DNA from 4 places in the Kitasatospora sp. NE20-6 genome. Region 1 is predicted to be linked to each of the others. Evidence: riboswitches for the same ligand, from Rfam matches in the RefSeq annotation. Region 1 holds a riboswitch; each other region holds the start of a gene.
What was found. Region 1 has a riboswitch for cyclic di-AMP ahead of SNE206_RS37030 (transglycosylase family protein). Riboswitches for the same ligand answer to the same signal wherever they lie in the genome.

Region 1 (5,347 bases):
CAGTCGGACTCGTCCAGCGGGTCCTCGATGGAGACGAGCGGGTACGCGGCGACGAGCTCGGCGTAGTAGTCGATGAGCTCGGCGGAGGAGATCGCCTTGCCCTCGAAGGTGTAGGCGCCGTCGTTGTGGAACTCGGAGGCGGCGACGTCCAGGGCGAGCGCGACGTCCTTGCCCGGGGTGTAGCCGGCCTTCTTGATGGCCTCGACGATGAGGTCGAGCGCCTCACGGTTGGAGTCGAGGTTCGGCGCGAAGCCGCCCTCGTCGCCCAGACCGGTGGAGAGGCCGCGCTCCTTCAGCACGCCCTTGAGCGTGTGGTAGACCTCGACGCCCCAGCGGACGGCCTCGGAGAAGGACTCCGCGCCGATCGGAGCGATCATGAACTCCTGGATGTCGACGTTGGAGTCCGCGTGCGAACCGCCGTTGAGGATGTTCATCATCGGCACGGGCAGGACGTGCGCGTTCGGGCCGCCGAGGTAGCGGAACAGCGGCAGGTCGCTGGCCTCGGAGGCCGCGTGCGCGACGGCGAGGGAGACGCCGAGGATGGCGTTGGCGCCGAGCGAGGACTTGTCCGGGGTGGCGTCCAGGTCGAGCATGGCCTGGTCGATCAGGCGCTGCTCGGTGGCGTCGTAGCCGACGAGCTCCGGGCCGATCTGCTCGATGACGGCCAGGACGGCCTTCTCCACGCCCTTGCCGAAGTAGCGGTTCTTGTCACCGTCGCGCAGTTCCAGGGCCTCGAAGGCACCGGTGGAGGCGCCGGACGGGACGGCGGCACGGCCCGTGCTGCCGTCGTCGAGACCCACCTCGACCTCGACGGTGGGGTTGCCGCGAGAGTCGAGGATCTCACGGGCTACGACGACATCAATGGACGGCACGAAGCATCTCCTAGCGGAAGCGGATGTGGGTCGTTACGACCCGAGCCTAACGGCACGGCGCCCCAGGGCCATGCCGGGCATGGCCCTGTCTCACCGTGTGACCGGGCTACTCGCCGGTAGTTCACCTGGAGGACCACGCACCGGACCGCCCCGCCCCCGGGTGGCGGCCCCGGGGGCGGACGGTCGCCGGCGCGGTGCCGGTCAGTCAGTCGAGCTGCAGCAGCTGGCCCGGCACGATCAGGTCCGGGTCCTCGCCGACGACCGGGCGGTTGCTCGCGTACAGCTGCTCCCAGCCGCCGGCCAGGCCGCGGGCGGCGGCGATGCCCGACAGGCAGTCACCGGGCTGCACGGTGTACGCCTCGCGGCCGATCGCGGGCACCGGCACCGCCTGCAGCGTGCGCCCGGCCCCGCCGTCCGCGCCCTCGTCCGCGCCCTCGCCCGCCGCCTCGCCCGACCCGGTGCCGGCCGGTTCGGCGGGGGCGGGTTCGGTGTCGGCCGGTTCGGCGGAGGCGGGCGGCACGTGGCGCTCGAAGATGTCGCGGTGCGCCGTCCAGTACCAGCCGCCGTCCTTCTGGTACCAGTACACGCTGCCGCCCGCGTCCCAGCCGCCGTGGCCGGGGAAGACCGGCGCACCGCCGGAGCGGGTCGCCGCGGCCGGCGCCGCGGCCGGCGCGGGCGCCGCGGAGCCCCCGCCACGGGTCAGGCCTGCCCGTTTGGAGCAGACGGGCCAGGCGCCGGGCCCCTGTGAGGCGAGCACCTTCTCGGCGACGGCGATCTGTTCGGTCTTGCTCGCCTGGTGCGCGTAGGCGGCGTACCGGGCGCCGCCGAAGCCCTTCCAGGTGCGGGCGGTGAACTGCAGTCCGCCGTAGAAGCCGTTGCCGGTGTTGATCCGCCAGTTCCCGCCGCTCTCGCACTGGGCGACCTTGTCCCAGACGGAGACGGGCGCGGCGTGCGCGGCGGCCGCGGTGAGCAGCGGCATGGCGAGGCCGACGCCGGTGACGCCCGCGACGGCGACCGCCTTCTCGGCGGACGTCCGACGACGGTGACGGCCAGGTCCGGTGAAGATCATGGGTTGTCCCTCTCCGAACGCCTGCGAGGTGAGCTGTCGGGTTCGGACCGGGAGGCTGGCCCGGCCGCGGCCGCAGGAGGGGACCTGCTGACGCGGCTTCACCCCTAGCCGTGGGGGACGGCGACGTACGTGGTTCCCCCGCCCCTGTCCTTGTCTCGGTCGGTCGTCCCGGGGTGCGGCGGACAGGATTCGGCGTTGTCGCGCCCGGGGCCCGCTGGCGCGGGCTGTCCGGAGAGTAGGCAGATGTGATGACCGATCACAAGCTCATATCGGCGTTATCACGTAAGAATTACGACGCACTGCTCATCGGACACGAACAAAGCCGTTTTGTCCTGATTCGCCCGTGTTCACCCGGACGCCACGCCCACGGGTCGACACACCGTCAGCCCGCGTCCCGCCCCGCCTCCGGGGTGAAGGAGACGGGCAGCTCGCGCAGACCCCGCATGATCAGGCCGCCGCGCCAGCGCAGGTCCGCCGGATCCGCGGCCAGGGCGAGGTCCGGCAGCCGGGTGAGCAGCGTCGCGAGGGCGGCCCGGCCCTCCAGCCGGGCGAGCGGCGCACCGATGCAGTAGTGGATGCCGTGCCCGAAGCCCAGGTGCGGGTTGTCCGTCCGGGCGAGGTCGAGGGTGTTCTCGTCGGCGAAGCGCGCCGGGTCGCGGTCGGCGGCGGCCAGCACCACCAGCACCGGGTCGCCCTCCGGGATCGCCGTCCCGCCGATCTCCAGGGGGCGGGTCGCGAACCGCCAGGTGGCGAGTTCCACCGGACCGTCGTAGCGCAGCAGTTCCTCGATGCCGGTCTCCAGCAGGCCGCTCTCGCCGCGCTCCACCGACGCCTGCAGCAGGGCCCGCTGGCCGGGGTTGCGCAGCAGCGCGTACAGGCCGTTGCCGATGAGGTTGACGGTGGTCTCGAAGCCCGCGAACAGCAGGATGAAGGCCATCGCGGCGGCCTCGTTCTCGGTGAGGTGCTCGCCGTGGTCGCTGGCGCGGATCAGGCCGGAGATCAGGTCGTCGCCGAGGTCCGCGCGCTTGCGGTGGATGAGGTCCGCCAGGTAGGTGCGGATCCGCTTCACGGCACGCCCGACACCGCCGCGCTGCGGCGCGCGCTGCCCCGGCTTCGTGTGGCGGAGCATCATGCCCGCCCAGTCGCAGAAGTCGTCCTGGTCCTCGGCGGGCACCCCGAGGAGGTCGCAGATCGCGTAGATGGGCAGCGGGAAGGCGAACTCGTGGATGAGGTCGGCCGTGCCGCGGGCGGCGAAACCGTCGATCAGCCGGTCGGTGAGCTGCTGCACCCGCGGCTCGAAGGCGGCGATCCGGCGCGGCGTGAACGCCTTCGACACGAGCCGGCGCAGCCGGGTGTGGTCCGGCGGGTCGATGTTCAGCAGATGCGTCATCAGGTCGGCCTGCCGCTCCCCCGGGATGCCGACCCGGCCGCTGCGGTGGGCCTGCGCGCTGTGGTGCCCGGGGTTCTTGGAGAGCCTGCCGTCGGCCAGCGCCTGCCGCGCGTCGGCGTACCGGGTGACCAGCCACGCGTCGACGCCGCTGGGCAGCGTGGTGCGGTGCACGGGCGCGTGTTCGCGCAGCCAGGCGTACGCGGGGTAGGGGTCTGCGGCGAACTCCCACGTGAAGAGTTCGGGCCGGTCGGGCCGGTGTGTGTCGGGCATGTCCCCGACCGTATCCGCTGCCGTCCGGCGAGCCGGTCGGCCCCGGGAGGCGTGAGCCTGGTCACCTGGGGGGTAATTCCTGTTGCGGAGGGTCTCGGCGTGCCTACGATCCTCCGAAAACCGTAGGAGACGGCTGTGCGGGCCGTCCACGGGGTGTCGCTCTGGGAGAGGAGCAGGCCATGCGAGTAGCCGGGGCAGTGGTGGTCATCGCGGTACTCCGCGGCGGGGACGGCGGGGGCCTCGCCCGCCGCTTCGCCGCGGCGGGTGCCGCGGGCCTGCTGATCGCCGATCTGCGCCCCGGAGTGGCGGAGGACCTCGCCACCGAGCTCGACCGCCCCGGCTGCCCCGTCGTCGGCGTCAGCGGCGACGCCCACCAGCCGAGCGACATCGCCGCGCTGGTCGCCACCGCCGCCAAGCACCTCGGCCCGATCGGCCTCTTCGCCGTGGCCGGCCCGGACGGCGAGCGGATCGTCGCCCTCGACGACCTGCCGGACCACCTCGACCCGCTGGCCGAGCTCCTCGCCCTGGTCGGCGAGGCGATCATCGAGGTCGTGCCGCCGCAGCGTCAGCCGGTGAGCCCCTCGGCGGCCCGCACCGCCGTCCGGTAGCGGCGCGCGGCCCCGCGCAGCGCGGCGTCCACGTCGACCCCGGCGTCGTACGCGCGCTGCGCGACGGCCAGCAGGAGCTCTCCGGCCGACTCGGCGGTCAGCCCGTCGGGCAGCGCGTACGCCGCGTCGGGCACCGCCGTGAAACCGGCCCGGCGCACCCGGGAGACGAGCTTCGCCGCGTAGGCGAGGGCGGGCAGGCCGCCGGGCACGCCGTCCAGCACGGACTCGCGCTGCTTCTCGGCGGCCTTCAGCTGCTCCCAGTTCGCCTCGACCTGCGCGGACCCGCTCGCCTCGACGTCGCCGAAGACGTGCGGGTGGCGGTACATCAGCTTCTCGACGATGTCACCGGCCACGTCGTCGATCGAGAACGGGTCGTCCGGGTGCTCCTCGGCGATCCGGGAGTGGAAGAAGACCTGGAGGAGCACGTCGCCGAGCTCCTCGCGGAGCGTGCCGCGGTCGCCCTCCTCGATCGCCTCGACCAGCTCGTACGCCTCCTCCACGAGGTACTTCACCAGCGTCTCGTGGGTCTGCTCGGCGTCCCACGGGCAGCCGCCGGGCGAGCGCAGCGTGTCCATCACCGAGGCGAGGTCCAGCAGCCGGGCCCCCGGCAGGTCGTACGAGCCGGGCAGCAGCTCGATCTCCGGCACCGTGCCGGCCCCCTCGACCGCGAGCCGGGCGAGCGCGTCGGTCAGGCCGGGGTCGCCGTCCGGGCTGCCCAGCCACAGGACGGGGGCGGCCGTCACCAGCGTCCGGGCCAGCGCGGGCGCGGACGCCCGTTCGACGATCTCCACCTCGACACCGGCCTGCCGCAGCGCGGGCAGCTGCGGGTGCGCCGGATCGGCCGCCAGGACGCGCCCGGCCGCGTGCAGGGCCTCCCACGCGGGCCAGGACAGCAGGCCCGGGGCGACCCGGTGGGTGGTGGTCAGCAGGATCAGCTTCGGAGTCTCCACCCCCCGAACCTACCTCCCGCGGCGGGCCCGCCCGGCGGCGTCCGGCGGCCCGGGGTCAGGCGGTGGCGCGCTTCGCCGGCAGCCAGTCGGTGTCCGCCTCGACGAGCGTGATGCGCTGCGGATCCCACCGGCCGTAGCGGGGGTTCACCTCGACCTTCAGCGCCGTACCGGCGTCGGCCAGCGCCTTG
Region 2 (5,347 bases), on a different contig from region 1:
GCGTCGTTCACCGCCTCCTCCAGCACGGCGGCACGGCCGAAGCGCTGGTCGATGACACGAGCCGGAATCTTGCCCTTGCGGAAGCCCGGGACCGAGACCTGCTGGTTGATCTTCTTGTACGCCGCGTCGAGGCTGGGCTTGAGCTCCTCGAAGGGCACCTCGACGGTGAGTCGAACCCGGGTCGGGTTCAGAGTCTCGACGGCGCTCTTCACGGTTAGGTCTCCTATTGGGCTTGCGGTCGGGTTGTCTCCGCCCGACGTCGCCGGCCGGTAGGCCGATCGGGCGAGACGGGCGATGGGCGGTTGGGGCTGCATCTCCCGTACGGGGGTGGACGGTGAGCGTGACTCCTCGCCCTCGGGCGGTCGCGGTCCGTGTAATCGCCACAGGCACCACCGCCAGCGGTCCATCCTACCGGTACCACGAAAGCAACAGGGCCCCGCCCGCCTGACGAGACCCTGCCGAAACTGTCGGGGTGGCCGGATTCGAACCGACGGCCTTCCGCTCCCAAAGCGGACGCGCTACCAAACTGCGCCACACCCCGTAGTGCCGAGAGGAAGAGTACACGCCGGTCCGGGGCCCCTCCGCGCAATATCGGAGGCCGCCCGGGCGAAAGCGGTGTGCATTTCGCCGACCCGACCAGGTAGGCTGGCCAACGTCCTCGCGGCCGACCCCGGCCCGGGGGCGACGTGCCGTCAACGCACGCATGCGGGCGTAGCTCAATGGTAGAGCCCCAGTCTTCCAAACTGGCCACGCGAGTTCGATTCTCGTCGCCCGCTCCACCGCCCCGGCCCCAGCTCAGCGACATGATCGCGGAGCTGGGGCCGTTGTCGTTCGACGGCCCGTCAGGGCGGCGTGCCCGTTCCGCGCCCGTGCCGCGCCCGGCCGGACCGGTCGTGGTCCCGCCCTGCCGCGCCCGGCCCCGCTCCGAGGAGGGCCGGGGCGCGCGGGAGTCCGCACGGGCGGGCGGGGCTGCCGGTGCACCCCCGGCGTGCGCGCGGTCGCACGGCCTGCCGCCGGTTCGGGCCACCCGTCCCGGAGCGGGCGGCGATCCCCGGACCCGGCCGGAACGGCCCGACGGAAACGGCCCGACGGAAACGGCCCCGGGTCGGCGGGTGGACCGCCGGCCCGGGGCCGTTTCCGTGCTGCGGCCGAGGTCAGCCCAGGTAGTGACGGACCACACGGGCGGCGTACGCGTCGGTGTCGAGCATGCCCGCGCGGGCGGAGTCGGAGCCGCCGTCGTTGGAGCCCACGGTGTTGTCCTGGCCGGCGTTGAAGATGTCGTCGCCCGCGAGCTGGTTGAAGTTGCCGATCACGATCGTCGGGTTGAAGGAGTCGCTGTCGGCGACCGCGGACGCGGCCGGCAGGCAGGCGGCTCCGGTGACGGCCAGGAGAACGGCGGCGCGGCGGAGTGCTCGGGTCATGAGGGGTTCCCTTCCACGTTCCACGACGGGGTTTGTCGTGGCTGCGACAGTAAAAGGAAGGGCGCGCGGCCCCGGGGACGTTCGGCCGGTCGGTGGCGTGTTGACGCCGCACGCCCCGGCACGGGAAGCGCCGCGAGGGCGGAGGCCGGGGCGGACCGGACCGGGACCGGGAACGCGACCGGGAACGGGACCGGGGCCGGGAACGGGACCGGAACGGGGACGCCCGGCGGAACGACGGAACGGCGGAGAGGAAAAGGCCGAGGCCCGGCCGGGGATCCGTGGATCTCCGGCCGGGCCTTCGGGTGGCGCGGGGTGCGTCAGACGCGGACGCCGTGGGCGGCGAGGTACGCCACCGGGTCGATGTCCGAGCCGTACGACGGGGTGGTGCGGATCTCGAAGTGCAGGTGCGGGCCGGTCACGTTGCCGGTGGCACCGGAGAGGCCGATGACCTGGCCGGCGGTGACGGTCTGGCCGACCGAGACCTTCAGCGCCGAGAAGTGCGCGTACTGGGAGTACTTGCCGTCGGCGTGCTTGATGACGACGTTGTTGCCGTAGGCGCCGCCCCAGCCGGCCTCGACGACGGTGCCCGCCGCGATGGCGTGGATCGAGGTGCCGGTGCTGACCGCGAAGTCGACACCGGTGTGGTAGCCGCTGGACCAGTTGGAACCGGCCTTGTGGTACGGGGTGCCGAGGCCGGAGGAGACCGGCGCGACGTAACCGGAGGTGGCGGCGGGCGCCTTGGCCTCGGTGGTCGGGGCGGCGGGCTTGGCGGCCTCGGTCTTGGGCGCGGCCGGCTTGGCGGCCTCGGTCTTGGGCGCGGCGGGCTTGGCGGCCTCGGTGGTCGGGGCAGCCGGCTTCGGGGTGCTCGCGACCGGGGCGCGGTGCTCGGAGCGGGAAGCCGCGGCCGAGTCGGCCTTCTTGGTCTCGGCCTGCGGCGCGGCCGCGGCGGCCTGACCGGAGACGGAGAGCTTCTGGCCCGGGAGGATGAGGTTCGGGTTGCCGCCGATGACCTGGCGGTTGTCGTCGTACAGCTTCTTCCAGCCGCCGTCGACGTGCTGCGCACCGGCGATCTTGGACAGGGTGTCGCCGTGGACGACCTGGTACGAGGCGGCCTGCGCCGGGGCGGCGGCCGGGGCCGCGGCCGGGGCGGCGGCCGGGGCGGCAGCGACGGGGGCCGCGGCCTGGGTGCCGGCGCTGTGGGCGCTGGCAGCGGTGACGGGGATGGCGATCGCAGCGGCGGCCACACCGGTGGCGACGGCGACGCGGGACAGACGGGTGCCCAGAACGGACATGGAGTTGTTCCTCTCCTACGCCTACGAGGTGAGCTGTCGGGTTCGGGCTGGGAGATCGCCCGGTCGCGGAAAATGACGCGACTTCACCCCAAGCCGTCCCGGAACTACCGGGCGCGGCACTTACCTTGGGTCCCCCGCTCCTGCCGTGCACAGATGGTGCGTGACCCCGGGCAGCGGCAGGACTCGGCGTTCCACCCGGTGGCCCGCCCGGTCGGTGGCCGGGCAGACCATGAGAAAAACCTATGGACCGCTCCGCTGGCAAGCCGCCCCCTCCGAGGGGCCGTCACGAGCACTCCCGGCGGTCACTCTCCGCCGGGGCGAGGTGGGCAGAGCGCAGTCGCCGCAGTGACCGTGCGTATCCGGATCATGTCCGCGCGGGAGATTCCGCACCCCGCGTGGCCGGCCGGTCGCGGCGGGGCACGGATCATGCGCACCCCGGTGACCCTGGTCACGAGGGCCTCCCGGAGGCCCTTTCCGGGCCCGCCGGACGTCCGGGGAACCGCGTCCGCGGACCGGTGTCACCGGGCGGACGTCCGGCCGATAGCCTCGCTCGCGAGCGATGTTCGACCCCTTTTCGAGCAAGGAGCCCCTTTTGCGGGCGCAGGCCAGGCTGGAGACGGTCCAGCGCAGCGTGATCCGGGAGATGGCCCGGTACGGGCAGCGGTTCACGGTGGACGGCAGCGTGCTGCGCGGGCCCGGCACGACGGCGGTGGCGGTCCGCGAGCACCCGGGCGAGGACGGCGCGGTCGGCCACGTCGACCTGGGCTTCGTCCTGCGGCTGGGGCAGGCGGACGGTCCGGTGATCTGGGACTGCACCGCCGGGCGCGGCCGCACGGAGGAGGAGAAGCTCGACAGCGCCGTGCGCATGTGGGCGACGACCACCGCGGCGGCCGTGGTGGAGATGCAGGAGCGCCGCGGCGAGCACGGCGACCACGTGCGGCCCGGGGAACTGCCCGGGTGGCACGCCGTGCAGGGCCCGGCGGCGGTGTTCGGCTTCGGGAGCGACCGGCTGGCGGAGTGGCTGGCCGGCAACCAGCTGCTGCCCGCACTGGCGGACGCCCTGCGGCCCGGGCTGCCGTCGACCGGGGTCACCGGGGTGAAGGTGTTCCTCGGCGGCCGGGCCGGCGAGGAGGTCGCGGAGGTGCGGGTCGACGGCACCGTGTCGGAGCCGGCGTCGGCCGCCCTGCGCGCCCTCGGCTGGCCGCGCGGCGAACGCCTCTGCTGGGCACGGCTGTTCGTCCTGCTGGTCCCGGACGGGCAGGAGGCGCAGGCGGTGCCCGCCGGGTCGGCTCCGGCCCCCGGGGCGGCACACGGCGGCCCGGGGGTGCTGCGGCGCGGCCTGCTCGCGCGCTGGCGGCAGGCGCGGCCCGGGCGCTGACCTGGCCGCGCGGAAGCGGCGGCCGGGTCGGCGCTGCGGTCAGCTGGCCACGGAGGAGATCGTCTTCGCGAGCTGGCTGAGGAAGTCCTGGATCGGCTTGGCCGCCGTGGACTGGCTCACCATGAAGCCGAAGAGTGCTGCGATGATCGCGTGACTGGTCTTCAACTGCTTGTTGCGGATGAAGATCACGACGATCACGCCGAACAGGAACAACGCGGAGACGGAGAAGGCCACCCGGACTCACTTCCTCAATCTGTGGCGGGGGTTCTTGCTGGAACCCCGTGTCGAAGCCGGACCGCGGCCTGCGCCGACCGTCCCTGGCACGAGTCGGCCGATCCCGTCGCCATGGAGGTGCCCTGCAGGACCCGGCCGCCTGCTGCCTGCCGCACGTGCCGCCCCCCATCCCCCGAGCTCCGACCAGCCCACCCGGACTCAGTGTGGTCGTTCGTGCTGCCTGCGTAAAGGACTTGCCGGAAGCACGGGGCCCGGATCCTGCCATGTGAGACGAATTTCCGCCGACCGAGACGATAGCGGAAGCCTTCTGACGAAGCGTCCGCGGGGGCGGGGTGAACACGCCTCATTGGCCAACAAGCAGGCCCGGGCGGTGTGATCCATCCGGGGGAGGCTCCGCCAGAATGGCCGAAGATCACCTCCCAGGGGTTGACAGGTGCTACTGCCGCCACACCAGCAGCACGGCGCGGTCGTCGTTGACGTCCTTGGCCACCGTCTCGATGAGCCGGCCGGCCGCGCCGCGGAAGCCGTTCACCACCAGCCGGTCGGCCTCGCCCATCAGCCGGTCCATGCCCTCGGAGAGGTCCCGCCCGGGGATCTCGACCATGCCGTCGGTGCAGAGCATCAGGAGGTCGCCACGGTCGAGCCGGCCGCGCACCGCCTCGAACTTCGCACCGTCGTAGATGCCGAGGAGCGGCCCCTCCTGCGACTCCTTGACCTCCCAGCGCCCGGCACCACCGAGGCGCTGCATGCCCGGCAGGTGTCCCGCCGACAGGAGTTCGTACTGGCCGGTGTCGAGGTCGAGCACGAGGTGGACGGCGGTCGCGAAGCCCTCCGCCCAGTCCTGGCGCAGCAGGTAGCCGTTGGCGGCGGGCAGGAAGTCGTGGGCGGGCAGCGATCCGAGGAGGCCGCCGAACGCGCCGGAGAGCAGCAGGGCGCGGGAGCCGGCGTCCATCCCCTTGCCGGAGACGTCGGCGAGCACGACCTCAAGCACCCGGCCGCCGGGGCCGGTGCGGGTGGCGACG
Region 3 (5,347 bases), on a different contig from region 1:
TGCGGGTGTCCGCGGTCGGGCGGGTGCCGAGGCCGCGGGCGGGCGGGTTGCACCAGGTCTGGGCGTCCGGGTAGGTCGCGGTCGGGGTCCAGGGGCCCTGGCCGTTGCGGCTGGTGTCGACGACGAAGTGCGGCAGTGCGGCGTCGGCGGGCACGTGCGCGGTGTACCACGCGTCGGCGTCGGCCTGCGGCCAGTACTGGTTGGCGCAGTCGTCGGCCACGGCGCCGGGGGTGTTGGTGAGGTACCAGGAGCACTTGGCGATCTGCGTGCCGTAGCGCACGAGGTCGGCGTCCTTCTGGTAGTTGGAGACGTTGAGGAAGAAGCCCTGCGCGCGGTTGACGCCGCCGTCGACGAGGAGCTTCGCCATGGTGCCGGTGTTCTGCCAGCCGCTGTGGCCGGCGTCGAGGTAGACGGCGGCGCGCGGCTGCCGGGCGAGCCGGTCGACGGCGCCGTTGATCTCGGCGAGGCGGTCGGCCTGCTGCTGGGCGGTGCCGCCGCAGAACGTCGGGCTGAGGGCGAGGCCGTCCGGTTCGAGGACGACGACGGTCTGCCGGTTGCCGATGCCCTTGGCGAGGCCGTCGATCCAGGCGGCGTACTCGGACGAGTTGGAGGCGCCGCCCGCGGAGTACTGCGAGCAGTCGCGGCCGGGCACGTTGTAGGCGACGGCCACCGGCACCTGGTGCTGCCGTGCGGCGCGGCTCTGCAGGTCGGCCATCGCGGTGGTGGTCTCCTGCGGGGTGGCCGTGCCGTTGAACCACTGCGCCACCGGGTACGAGGCCATCTTCGCCATGGCGAGGGCGTTCGTGTAGTCGCCGGCCTTCAGGTCGGTGACGGCCTGGTGGGCGGCCTTGCTGTCGAGGTCGACGTAGAACGAGGCGCCGGGGGCGGGAGCGCGGCCGGGGCCCTGGGCCGGTGCGGCGGACGCGGTGGCGGGCAGACAGCAGACCGCGGCGGTGGCGACGGCGGCGCTCGCGGCCGCGATACGACGGCTGGGGCGTGTCACAGGGGCTCCTCGGGGTGGGCGGGCGGGGGCTGCGGGTGCGTGGGCGTCAGGTCCGGCGGTGGGGCTATATGTGGGAGCGCTCCCATTAAGTCCTGTTCGTCCGGGCCGTGCCGAGCTTCTCCGGTGGGGTGGAGCGCGGCATGCTGAGCGTAAATCCCGCAGAAGATGCGGTGGATGGTGATGCGAAGGCAGTTGTAGTCGGAGCCTCCTGAGCCGTCAAGGCTCTGCGCAGGATGGGCCGTTAATTGCGGGAGCGCTCCCGCATGCTGGATGCGGGAGCGGGTGCGGGCCGCCTCGACCGGACCGCTTCACGGACTGCGGGCCGGGCCGGACGGCCGGTGCCGGCACGCGCGCCGAGGCCGCCGGCACTCCGGGGGTCCGGGGTGCCGACGGCCTCGTGGGTTCGTCGGGCGGGCTCAGCCGATCTTGAGCACCTGGCCGGGCTTGATGAGGTCGGGGTCCTCGCCGATGGTGGTCGAGTTGCCGCTGTAGACGTTCTTCCAGCCGCCCAGCTTGTGGTTGGCCGAGATGTCGGAGAGCGTGTCGCCCGCCGCCACCGTGTAGGTGTCCGGCTCGGCGGCCGGCGGAGCCTCCGTCACCGTCGTGGCGGGAGCGCCCGGGTCGGCCGACTCCGCGGCGCCGGACGGGTCGGTGCCGGTGGCCGGTGCGGTCCCGTCGGTGGCGGGCAGGCCGGTCGCGGGCGCCCCGGTGGCCGGCGTGCCCGTGACCGGCGTGTCGGTGGTGGGCGTGGTGCCGGTGCCCGGCAGGGTGCCGGTGCCGTCCGTCGGGGCCGGCGGCGTGGTGACCGGTGCGGTCGGCGTGCCGGCGTCCTGGCCGGGCAGGACGGTGCCGGGCGTGCCCGTGGTGGTGGTCGGGGCGGAGGGGCTCGCCGTGACGGCGGTGTGCGCCTCGTAGACCGCCTGGCTGGTGGTCCAGTACCAGGCGCCGTCCACCTGGTACCAGTAGATGCCGTTGGCGTCGCGGCCCTGCATGCCGGGGAACACCGGGGCGGAGCTCCGGCTGCGGCTCTCCGTCACCGTCGTGGTGGCGGTCGGGGCGGGGGTCGCCGAGGCGGTGGCGGTGGGCTCGGCGGCCTCGGGCCGGCCCTCCCCGGTGAGCCCGGCGGTGGTGGCGCAGCTGCCCCAGGTGCGGGCACCGCGGTCGGCGAGCACGCGCTCGGCGACCGTGATCTGCTCCTCCTTGGTGGCGTGGTCGGGGGAGGCGCCGTAGGGGCTGCCGCCGTAGGCGACCCAGGTGTCGAGGTCGAGCTGGAGGCCGCCGTAGGAGCCGTTGCCGGTGGCCCGGCTCCAGTCGCCGGCGCTGGCGCACTGGGCGACGGCGTCCCAGGTGGTGACGGGGGCCGCGTGGGCGCTGGTGGCGGCCAGGAGCGGTATGGCGAGGCCTGCGCCGGCCACACCGGCGGCCGACACGGCGCGCTCGGTCTGGGTGGGGCGGCGGTGGCGGCCCGAGCCGATGAAACCCATCGAGTTCCCTCTCCGCACGCCTGCGAGGTGAGCTGTCGGGTTCGGACCGGGAGGTGGCCCGGCCGCGCGGACGCGGCTTCACCCCAAGCCGTCGGGGACGGCGACGAGTCGTGGGTCCCCCGTCCCTGCCCAGGTTCTGGTCGATGACCCGGTGGGCGCGGTGGGCAGGGTTCGGCGTGCCGCGCTTCGGGCGCCCGTGCTGTGGCGGGCTGATCGGAGATTAGAGGGATCGTCACCTCGATAACAAGCCAGCATCCCGACCATCACACAATCATCACCAGTGCTGTCCCGTCACCGTGCCGCATTTCGGCCGGGCGGCCCGGGATCCGGGGCGGCGGCCCCATGGGTGCGCACGGCCGCGCCACAGGTGAGGCGGCGTCGGACGGGCCGTGGCGGCCCGATCGGGCGGCCGCCGGAGGCGTCCGGCAGCGCCTCCCGGGGCGTGCGCAGGATGCGTGGGGATTGTGCAGGGTGACACGGCGGAAAATGCGCCTATTGCGCTCCCCATTCCCGTGGAATTCACCGCGGGGAATTCCGGCGTCACCCGTCCGGCGCCCGCGGCGGCATTCACGCGGGGAGCGGTCCGGGCGCGCCGGGGCCTGCGGTCGGGGGCTCATCGCCACACGAACGAATGTCCGAGCGGAGTGCCGCGCCGCCGGTGGGGCGGCCGGTGCGGGTGCCGGTGCGCGACCGGTTCGTGGCGGAACGGTTCGTCCGCACCCGAGCGCGAGGGCGCCGCCACCAGGGGCGTCGCGGGGCCGCGGACCGCCGTGACGCCGTCGCGGGGCCGATCGCCCCGGCAGGTCTCCGGCCGGGCGGCCCCGACCGCGGCAGGCCTCGCCCGGCGTGAGCGGGCGGTGGCCGAGGGCGACGCCGCCCGCGGTGCCGGCCTCCCGGGGCCCGCCCGGCCCTGCGGGCCCTCAGGCGGTCGGGCGGTCGGGCGGTCGGGCGGTCCGGCGGTCGGGCGGTCAGGGGTTCTTCCGGGCCCCGCCGTCCGCGCGGCCGCGCAGACCGAGCGTGACCGCCACGGCCGCCAGCAGCACCGGTACGGCGACCACCCGCAGGCCCACGGCCGTCGCGGCCGCGAACTCCGCCGCCCCGGAGCCGCCGTGGACCCCGCCGGGGCCGAGCCGGGCGGTGAGCACCGTGCCCACCACCGCGACGCCCAGGGCCGCGCCGAACTCCCGGGCCGCGGTGTTCAGCCCCGCCCCCAGCCCGGCCTGCCGCGGCGGCAGCTCCGACATCACCGCGTGGGTCAGCCCGGGGGCGCAGAGGCCCAGGCCGGCGGAGAGCACCAGCAGCCAGACCGCGTACAGCGGGTACGGGGTGGCCGGTCCGGCGGTCGACATGCCGAGCAGCCCGGCGCCGATCAGCGCCAGCCCGCCCCCGGCGACGAACCGCACGCCGTGCCGGGCCTGCAGCCGGACGGCGAGCCGGGGCACCAGGGCCATGCCGACCGTGAGCGGCACGATCGCGAAGCCCGTCCGCGCCGGCGAGTAGCCCTTGACGTACTGCAGGAACTGCGCGTTGACGAAGAACAGCGCGAACAGGCCGAAGAAGGACGCGGCGGTGCCGAGTGCTGCCGCCCGCAACCTGCGGGAGGCGAACAGTCGCGGGTCGACCAGGGGGTGGCGCGCGGTCAGGGCGTAGCGGGTGAAGCCGGCCAGCAGGGCCGCGCCCGCCGCGAAGCCCCCGAGCACGTGGGCCGAGGCCCAGCCGCGCGACGGGCCCTCCACGATGCCGTACAGCAGGGCGCCCGTGCCCGCGGTGAGCAGCACCGAGCCGAGCGGGTCGGGGGCGGCGGGGTGCCGGGGGAGCCGGGGGACGGTGCGCAGCACGGCGGCGGCCAGCACGGCCGCGAGCGGTGCCATCGCCCAGAACAGCGCCTCCCAGGGCAGGTACTGGGCGACCAGGCCGCCGCCGAGGTTGCCGACGAGGCCGCCGAGCCCGATGGCGAGGGTCCAGGAGGCGAGGGCCTTCACGCGGTGCCCGGGGCCGGCGAGTTCGGTGAGCACCGACATGGTGGCGGGCATGATCAGCGCCGCGCCCGCGCCGGAGACCGCGCGCCCGGCGACGAGCACCGCCACCGAGCCGAGCGGTCCGGCGGCGGCGCTCAGGCAGGCGCCGCCCGCGAACAGGGCGAGTCCGGTGAGCAGGGCGGGCCGCCGCCCGTAGCGGTCGCCGCACGCGCCCGCCGGGATCAGCAGGCCGGCGAAGACGAGGACGTACGCGTCGACCGTCCACAGCAGCCCGGTGGCGGACGGATGCAGGGCGGACGCGGCGAGCCGGGGGAGCAGCAGGTTGATCGCGGCGACCATGCCCTGTGCGACGAGCACGCAGGCGCACATCGTGAGCAGGGTCGGCCGGCGCAGCGCGGCAGGGCCGGGCGGTGGCGGGGCGGTGGCGGGGCCGTGCGGGGCGGACCGGCCGGGGGCGGGCATGGGCAAGGGAGCTCCTCCGGGAGCGGGCGGGTGTGGGTTCCCGTTCACGGTAGGGCGGGTGTGGGATTGTCTCCAGTGCAAGTTTCGCAAGAGAGGAATGCGTCCCGTGCAATCCGGAATGGACCTGAACCTGCTGGCCGCGCTCGACGTGCTCGTCGAGGAGTCGAGCGTCTCCGGGGCCGCGGCCCGGCTCCACCTCTCCGAGCCGGCCATGAGCCGCACCCTGGGACGGATCCGCCGGGCCCTCGGGGATCCGGTGCTCGTCCGGGCGGGACGCGGCATGGTGCCCACACCGCACGCGTTGGCGATCCACGCGGAGGTCCGGGCGGTCGTCGAACGCGCCCGCGGGCTGTTCACCGCGGCCGGGCGCGTCGACCTGCGCGCGCTCGACCGCACCTTCACGGTGCTCGCCCACGAGG
Region 4 (5,347 bases), on a different contig from region 1:
GCCAGCCGGCGCCGTCCGCGAGGCGGGCGGTGATCCCGCCCCACACGCCCCGCCGGGTCGGCCGGACGGGCTCCGGGGCCGCGAGCGGGGTGCCCAGCAGGACGCGGACGCGGTGGAGCTCGAAGGCGCCGAGGCCGCGCGCGACGATCGTCAGCAGGGCGAGGAGCGGCAGTCCGGTGACGGTGGGCAGCAGGCCGGTGCCGACGGAGAAGAGCGTCACCGTGAGGACGAACCCGGCGATCGCGAGCGGCAGCGAGCTGAGCGCGAAGCCGATCTCCCGGTAGGTCACGGCGGAGAACGGTGCCCGCAGGAACCCGGGCCGGCGCGGGGTGTCCGTCGGGTCGGCGGCGTGGACGGACACCGGCCGGGCGGCGGCGGGCAGTGGCTGGGCGGTCATGGCGAGGTCCCCTCGGTGGTGTCGCGGTGTGACGACGTCCACGGTGCCGGAGCCGGCGGCCGGGGGTAATCCGGCCTGCTGCCCGGTCCGGGGTGGGGCTCTCCCTACCCCCGTGCTGCGGACGGCCGCCCCCACTCGTCCTCCAGCAGGGAGAACAGCAGCGAGTCGTGCCAGGCCCCGCGCAGGTGGAGGTCGTGGCGGATGCGCCCCTCGGGCCGGAACCCCGCCCGGGTGAGCACCCGCACGGAGGCGGTGTTGGCGGGGTCGACGCGGGCGGCGAGCCGGTGCAGACCGAGCGTGCCGAAGGCGAACCCGCACAGCAGCGCGGTGATCTCGCCCGCGTAGCCGTTGCCCCAGGTGTCGCGGCGCAGCGCGTAGCCGAGGGAGGCGGCACGGTCGCCTTCGAGGCCGAGGACGGCGTTGCCGACGGGCGCCGGGTCGTGGCCGTCGGCACGGAGGGTGACGGCCAGGCGGTAGGCGGTGCGCGGTTCCTGCCGGGCCTCGTCGAGGTAGAGCTCGATCTGGTCGGCGCACTCCTCCTCGTCCTGCGACTCGAAGGGCAGGTACCGGGCGGTCTCCGGGTCGCCGAACACCGCGTGGAGGGCGGCGACGTCGTCCGGGGCGAGGCGGAACTCGCGGACGGCGAGGCGGGGGCCCTCCAGGTGGACCGGGTGCACCGTGCGGACGGGGGCCGGGGTCATGGCGGCCGACCCTACCCTGCGGGCGGCCGACAGGGCGGCCGGGCCGCGCGGCAGGGGGCGCACCGGCTACCGTACGGGGCGTGGACGACGAAGACCTGCAGCTCATCCCCCGTACCCGCACCGAGGAGCTGCTCGCCTGGGCGGAGGCCGAGGGCCTGCCCCCGGTGCCGGAGGAGGCCGTACGGGCGGTGCTGACGCTGCTCGAACTGGGTGGCGCGCCGCTGCACGACGGCTGGCCCGAGCTGGGGTCGGCGGTGGTGGAGCAGCTGCTGCACGAGCGGCTCCACCTGTACGTGCAGCCCTGGGCCGGGCCGGAGGCGTACGGGGCGGCGGTGCGGCTGCTCATCGACCGCCAGCGGGCTGCGCGGCGGCTCAACGCGAAGCGGTGGGAGCGCCTGCACGCCGAGGCGGAGTGGCAGGGCGAGCTGCTGGGCACGCTGCTGCGCCGGCCGCAGCTGCTCACCTGGCCGCGGCTGTACACCCTGCTGCTGCAGGCCGACGGGGTGGAGACCGGCGACGTCGACGCGGTGCGGGACTGGCTGGACGCGTTCCGCGCGCTGGCGCCGGAGGAGCGCGTCGCGGCGTACGCGGCCCTGGTGGACGCCGGCACGCTGGACGCCATGGAGGACGCGGACGGCGGGCTCGGCTGGGGGCCGGCGCACCTGCTGGCGATCGGCATGGCCACGGACGGCGCGCGGCGGCTGCTGGAGTACGGGCTGATGCGGCGCAGCTACCGCAATCTGGCCGGGCTGACCGCGCTGGGCGAGCCGATGCCGCCCGAGCTGTCGGGCGGGTTCGAGGAGTTCGAGCAGGTGGCGGAGGACGGCGCGCTGTGGCTGTGCGGCGACTGGACGCTGCCGGGCCTGCCGGAGCTGCTGCTGTGGGAGTACCCGGACCTGGCGCCGGAGCCGGGCACGGCCGAGCTGCAGGCCTACGCGGACGCCGCCCGGGACGAGCCGGGCGGCGTGTAGGCGGGGGCCGTTACGGCTGGACGCCGTGCGAGCGGAGCCAGCCGAGCGGGTCGACCGGTGCGCCGCCGCCGGGCCGTACCTCCAGGTGGAGCCTGGCGGTGGTGACGGTGCCGGTGGCGCCGACCGCGCCGAGGACGGCGCCGCGCTCGGCGCGGCCGTCGGTGGCGGCGAGGCGGGAGAGGTGGCAGTACCAGATCTCGGTGCCGTCGGGCAGGGTCTGGACGACGCGGTAGCCGTACGAGCCGGCCCAGCCGGCGGAGGTGACGGTGCCGGCCGCGACGGCGGTGACCGGGGTGCCGGCGGGGGCCTCGAAGTCGAGGCCGGTGTACAGGTGGGCCCAGGTGCTGGACTGGCCGTACGGCGTGCCGAGGGTGTAGCCGGTGGTGGGCAGCGCGAGCGCGGCGTCGTCGACGGCGGCCTGGGCGGCGCGGCGGGCCTCGGCCTCCTGCGCGGCGGCGAGCCGGGCGGCCTCGTCGGCGGCGGTGCGGCGGTTGTCGGCCTGCTGCTGGATGCGGGCGGCGAGGGCGAGACCGGGATCGGCGGCGGTGTCGGCGGCCTCGTCGGGCGCGGACACGGCGGGTTCGGCCGCGGCGGCGGGGCCTGCGGCGGCGGCGGTCAGGCCTGCGGCGCCGAAGGTGGCGGCCATGGTGGCCGTGACGCCGAACAGCGGGCTGGTGCCCCTGGTCTGACGGGGCATCCGGTGGCGGGCCTGGTCGGCCTGCTCACGCGGGTGGTCGAGGAGCTGGGTGGCTGCGGCGGTGGGCTCCGCCGAGTGCGTCGACGCCACGGAGGCGCACTCCTTTCCTTCCCTCTCGCCGACCGGGTTAGCTGACGGGTTCGGAGCAGGAAGGTCTCCTACGGCTGGGCCTGGGCCCGGCCGATTCACCCCAAGGAACGTGGTTCCCCGGCTCCCGGGCCCACCGGCGAAGGCAGACCGCGGGATTGAGCGACACGCGCACGGTGCCGAGTCGGTACGGCGTTGCCGACCGCGCTGCGTTATCAAACGTTAATGCTATGCCTGCCTTGATTCCAAGCGCCTGAGCCGGTTGATTCGTTCGGTCTACGCGAGGAATGGGCGATTTGCGATGGTTTGCCAGGGGGCCGGTCACGGAGGGTGAACGAGCTGCGAAGCTGAGTACCCGTACTCATGCCGGTCGGGCCCGCCTCCGGGACGCTGCCGTCATGAGCGCACCGATCCAGTCCCGCACCACGGCCGCCTACTACGCGCAGGCCGTCCTCTCGTTCGCCCTCGCGACGGCCGCCCTCGCGATCGGGATCGCCTACCTGCCGGTCGACGCGTGGATGCGCGCCTTCCTGGCCGTCGCCCTGCTGTACGTGATCACCTCGGCGTTCACGCTGGCGAAGGTCGTCCGCGACCGCCAGGACGCCGGCGCGATCACCTCCCGGGTCGACCAGGCCCGGCTCGACCGGCTGCTGGCCGAGCACGACCCGTTCAAGGTCGACGGCATCTGAGCCGACGGGCACCCCGCCGGGCCGACCGCGCTCAGTCCGCGGCACCACCGGGGCCGGCGGCCGTCCGGGCCCGGGCGGCGAGGGTCTCACCGCCGATCGCCCAGTTCTCGGCGGGCACCTCCTCGATGGCCACCCAGATCTTGTCCGCGGCCAGGCCGGTGGCCCGGGCGTAGGCGTCGGTGAGGGCGCGGGCGATCTCGGCGCGCTGCTCCTCGGTGCGGCCGGCCAGCTGCTTGACGGTGATGAAGGGCACGGGGTCTCCCGGTTCGGCGGTGCGGCCGGTCCACCGGCCGGGCGCACGGTACCGCAGGGCCCGCCGGCACCCCGCGGACGGCGGCGGACGGCGGCGGACGGCGGCGGACGGGCCGCCCGCACGCCGGCGGGGGCCGGGCCGTGACCCCCTGCCGCGCCGCGCGTTGTGCAGGGCATGAAGAAGCGCAGCATGCTCGCCTTTGCCTCCCTCGCCGTCGGCGTCGTCGCCTCGCTGACCGCACCCAGCGCCCACGCGGACGGGCAGCAGCACCGCATCGGCGACGCCAGGGCCGTGACCGGCAGCGAACTGCCCGACACCGGTGCCGACGACCGGGCGGACGGCGACGCCGACCTCGTCTGACTCCTTCCCGCGGGCGCCCACGCCCGCCCCGGGGCCCGTACGCCCCCGGCACCGAGGCCCGCGCCGCCGCGCGGGCCTCGGTGCTTTCCTGCGCCGGGGCGCCCCGCCGGCCGGGGCGAGGGTTGACGCCGGGCCGGTCGCCGACGGAGGGTTCAGGGAGCCCCGCCCGCACCCGCGCACCTGGACCGCCGCATGGAAACGCTCACCGACCGGCTCCGCAGCAACCTCACCGGTCAGCCGCTGCTGGCGACCCTCGGCGTCGAGATCGTCGAGCTGGCCCGCGGCCGGGTGGTGCTCGACCTGCCCGTCCGCCCCGGGGTGACCCAGCAGAACGGGTTCGTCCACGCGGGCGCGATCTCCACCCTGGCGGACGCGGCGGCCGGTGCGGCCGCGCTCTCCCTGATGCCCGAGGGCAAGGACGTGCTGAGCGTCGAGTTCAAGCTCAACCTGCTCAGCCCCGGCGTCGGCGAGCGGCTGCGGGCGACCGGCACCGTCGTGCGCAGCGGACGCACCATCACCGTCGTGGGGGCCGAGATACGGTCCGTGACCGCCGGGGTTCCGGGCAAGGAGGTCGCGCTGCTGCAGGGCACGATGATCGCGGTCGACTCCGCCCCGTGACGGCGGTCCGGGCGATCCGGGTGGGCGATCCGGGTGGGCGATCCGGGCGATCGGTACCGATTCGGGTGGGTTCCGAGACCGTCCCGTCGCCGAACCGCGACAAGAATTGCAGTCCTGCGGGGTAGGTGTCGCAGGGACGGCACGAGCCCGGTCCGCCTCCGGCGGCATCCGGCAGGAGACGAAGGACGTGGAGAGATGACGCAGACGGCCCGGACGGCTCCGCCCGCCACCGGATTCATCCCGGGACAGCGCCCGTCGGTCGAGCCTCCGTCCGCGGGCTCCGGGGCCGTCCGGGCCGACGGCGTCGGCGCGACGCTCCGCCGGGCCTTCGCGGTCGCCCGCGGGCTGCGCAGTCTGCGGCCGGTGGCGGCGCGTCCGCCGGAGCCGTACGGCGAGGTCGACGGTCAGTGAGGACGGCCCGCGGCCGGTGACGTCCGGGCTGTCCGGCGGGGTTCCGGCGCAGGTGGAGCGGGTGGTCCGGACCCGGGTCCGGGAGGTCGGCCCGGCGTCCGGGGTGACGGTCCGCCACCTGCCGGACGCGAGCCGTTGACGCGTGCAGCTCACCAATCCTGCG

Region 2: it holds a riboswitch for cyclic di-AMP, as region 1 does, so the genes downstream of both, SNE206_RS05790 (peptidoglycan DD-metalloendopeptidase family protein) here and SNE206_RS37030 (transglycosylase family protein) in region 1, are expected to answer to the same signal.
Region 3: it holds a riboswitch for cyclic di-AMP, as region 1 does, so the genes downstream of both, SNE206_RS30025 (transglycosylase family protein) here and SNE206_RS37030 (transglycosylase family protein) in region 1, are expected to answer to the same signal.
Region 4: it holds a riboswitch for cyclic di-AMP, as region 1 does, so the genes downstream of both, SNE206_RS25265 (M23 family metallopeptidase) here and SNE206_RS37030 (transglycosylase family protein) in region 1, are expected to answer to the same signal.

The regions. Positions count from the first base shown of each region.
Region 1 covers NZ_BPRL01000089.1:11,471-16,817, forward strand. The annotation lists gene eno (phosphopyruvate hydratase) at 1-872, opposite strand, end outside; gene SNE206_RS37030 (transglycosylase family protein) at 1,078-1,941, opposite strand; cyclic di-AMP (ydaO/yuaA leader) riboswitch at 1,946-2,132, opposite strand; gene SNE206_RS37035 (cytochrome P450) at 2,324-3,601, opposite strand; gene SNE206_RS37040 (hypothetical protein) at 3,781-4,209, shown strand; gene SNE206_RS37045 (MazG family protein) at 4,167-5,159, opposite strand; gene SNE206_RS37050 (SurA N-terminal domain-containing protein) at 5,215-5,347, opposite strand, start outside.
Region 2 covers NZ_BPRL01000005.1:45,792-51,138, reverse strand. The annotation lists gene tig (trigger factor) at 1-212, opposite strand, end outside; tRNA gene SNE206_RS05805 (tRNA-Pro) at 468-541, opposite strand; tRNA gene SNE206_RS05800 (tRNA-Gly) at 706-779, shown strand; gene SNE206_RS05795 (hypothetical protein) at 1,155-1,421, opposite strand; gene SNE206_RS05790 (peptidoglycan DD-metalloendopeptidase family protein) at 1,739-2,713, opposite strand; cyclic di-AMP (ydaO/yuaA leader) riboswitch at 2,719-2,912, opposite strand; gene SNE206_RS05785 (DUF6348 family protein) at 3,273-4,091, shown strand; gene SNE206_RS05780 (hypothetical protein) at 4,131-4,325, opposite strand; gene SNE206_RS05775 (PP2C family protein-serine/threonine phosphatase) at 4,762-5,347, opposite strand, start outside.
Region 3 covers NZ_BPRL01000054.1:61,087-66,433, reverse strand. The annotation lists gene SNE206_RS30030 (glycoside hydrolase family 6 protein) at 1-1,003, opposite strand, end outside; gene SNE206_RS30025 (transglycosylase family protein) at 1,420-2,487, opposite strand; cyclic di-AMP (ydaO/yuaA leader) riboswitch at 2,489-2,640, opposite strand; gene SNE206_RS30020 (MFS transporter) at 3,456-4,928, opposite strand; gene SNE206_RS30015 (LysR family transcriptional regulator) at 5,026-5,347, shown strand, end outside.
Region 4 covers NZ_BPRL01000039.1:83,181-88,527, reverse strand. The annotation lists gene SNE206_RS25280 (sensor domain-containing protein) at 1-397, opposite strand, end outside; gene SNE206_RS25275 (GNAT family N-acetyltransferase) at 502-1,098, opposite strand; gene SNE206_RS25270 (hypothetical protein) at 1,179-2,069, shown strand; gene SNE206_RS25265 (M23 family metallopeptidase) at 2,080-2,856, opposite strand; cyclic di-AMP (ydaO/yuaA leader) riboswitch at 2,868-3,028, opposite strand; gene SNE206_RS25260 (YiaA/YiaB family inner membrane protein) at 3,252-3,542, shown strand; gene SNE206_RS25255 (tautomerase family protein) at 3,574-3,795, opposite strand; gene SNE206_RS25250 (hypothetical protein) at 3,970-4,155, shown strand; gene SNE206_RS25245 (PaaI family thioesterase) at 4,348-4,773, shown strand; gene SNE206_RS25240 (hypothetical protein) at 4,969-5,184, shown strand.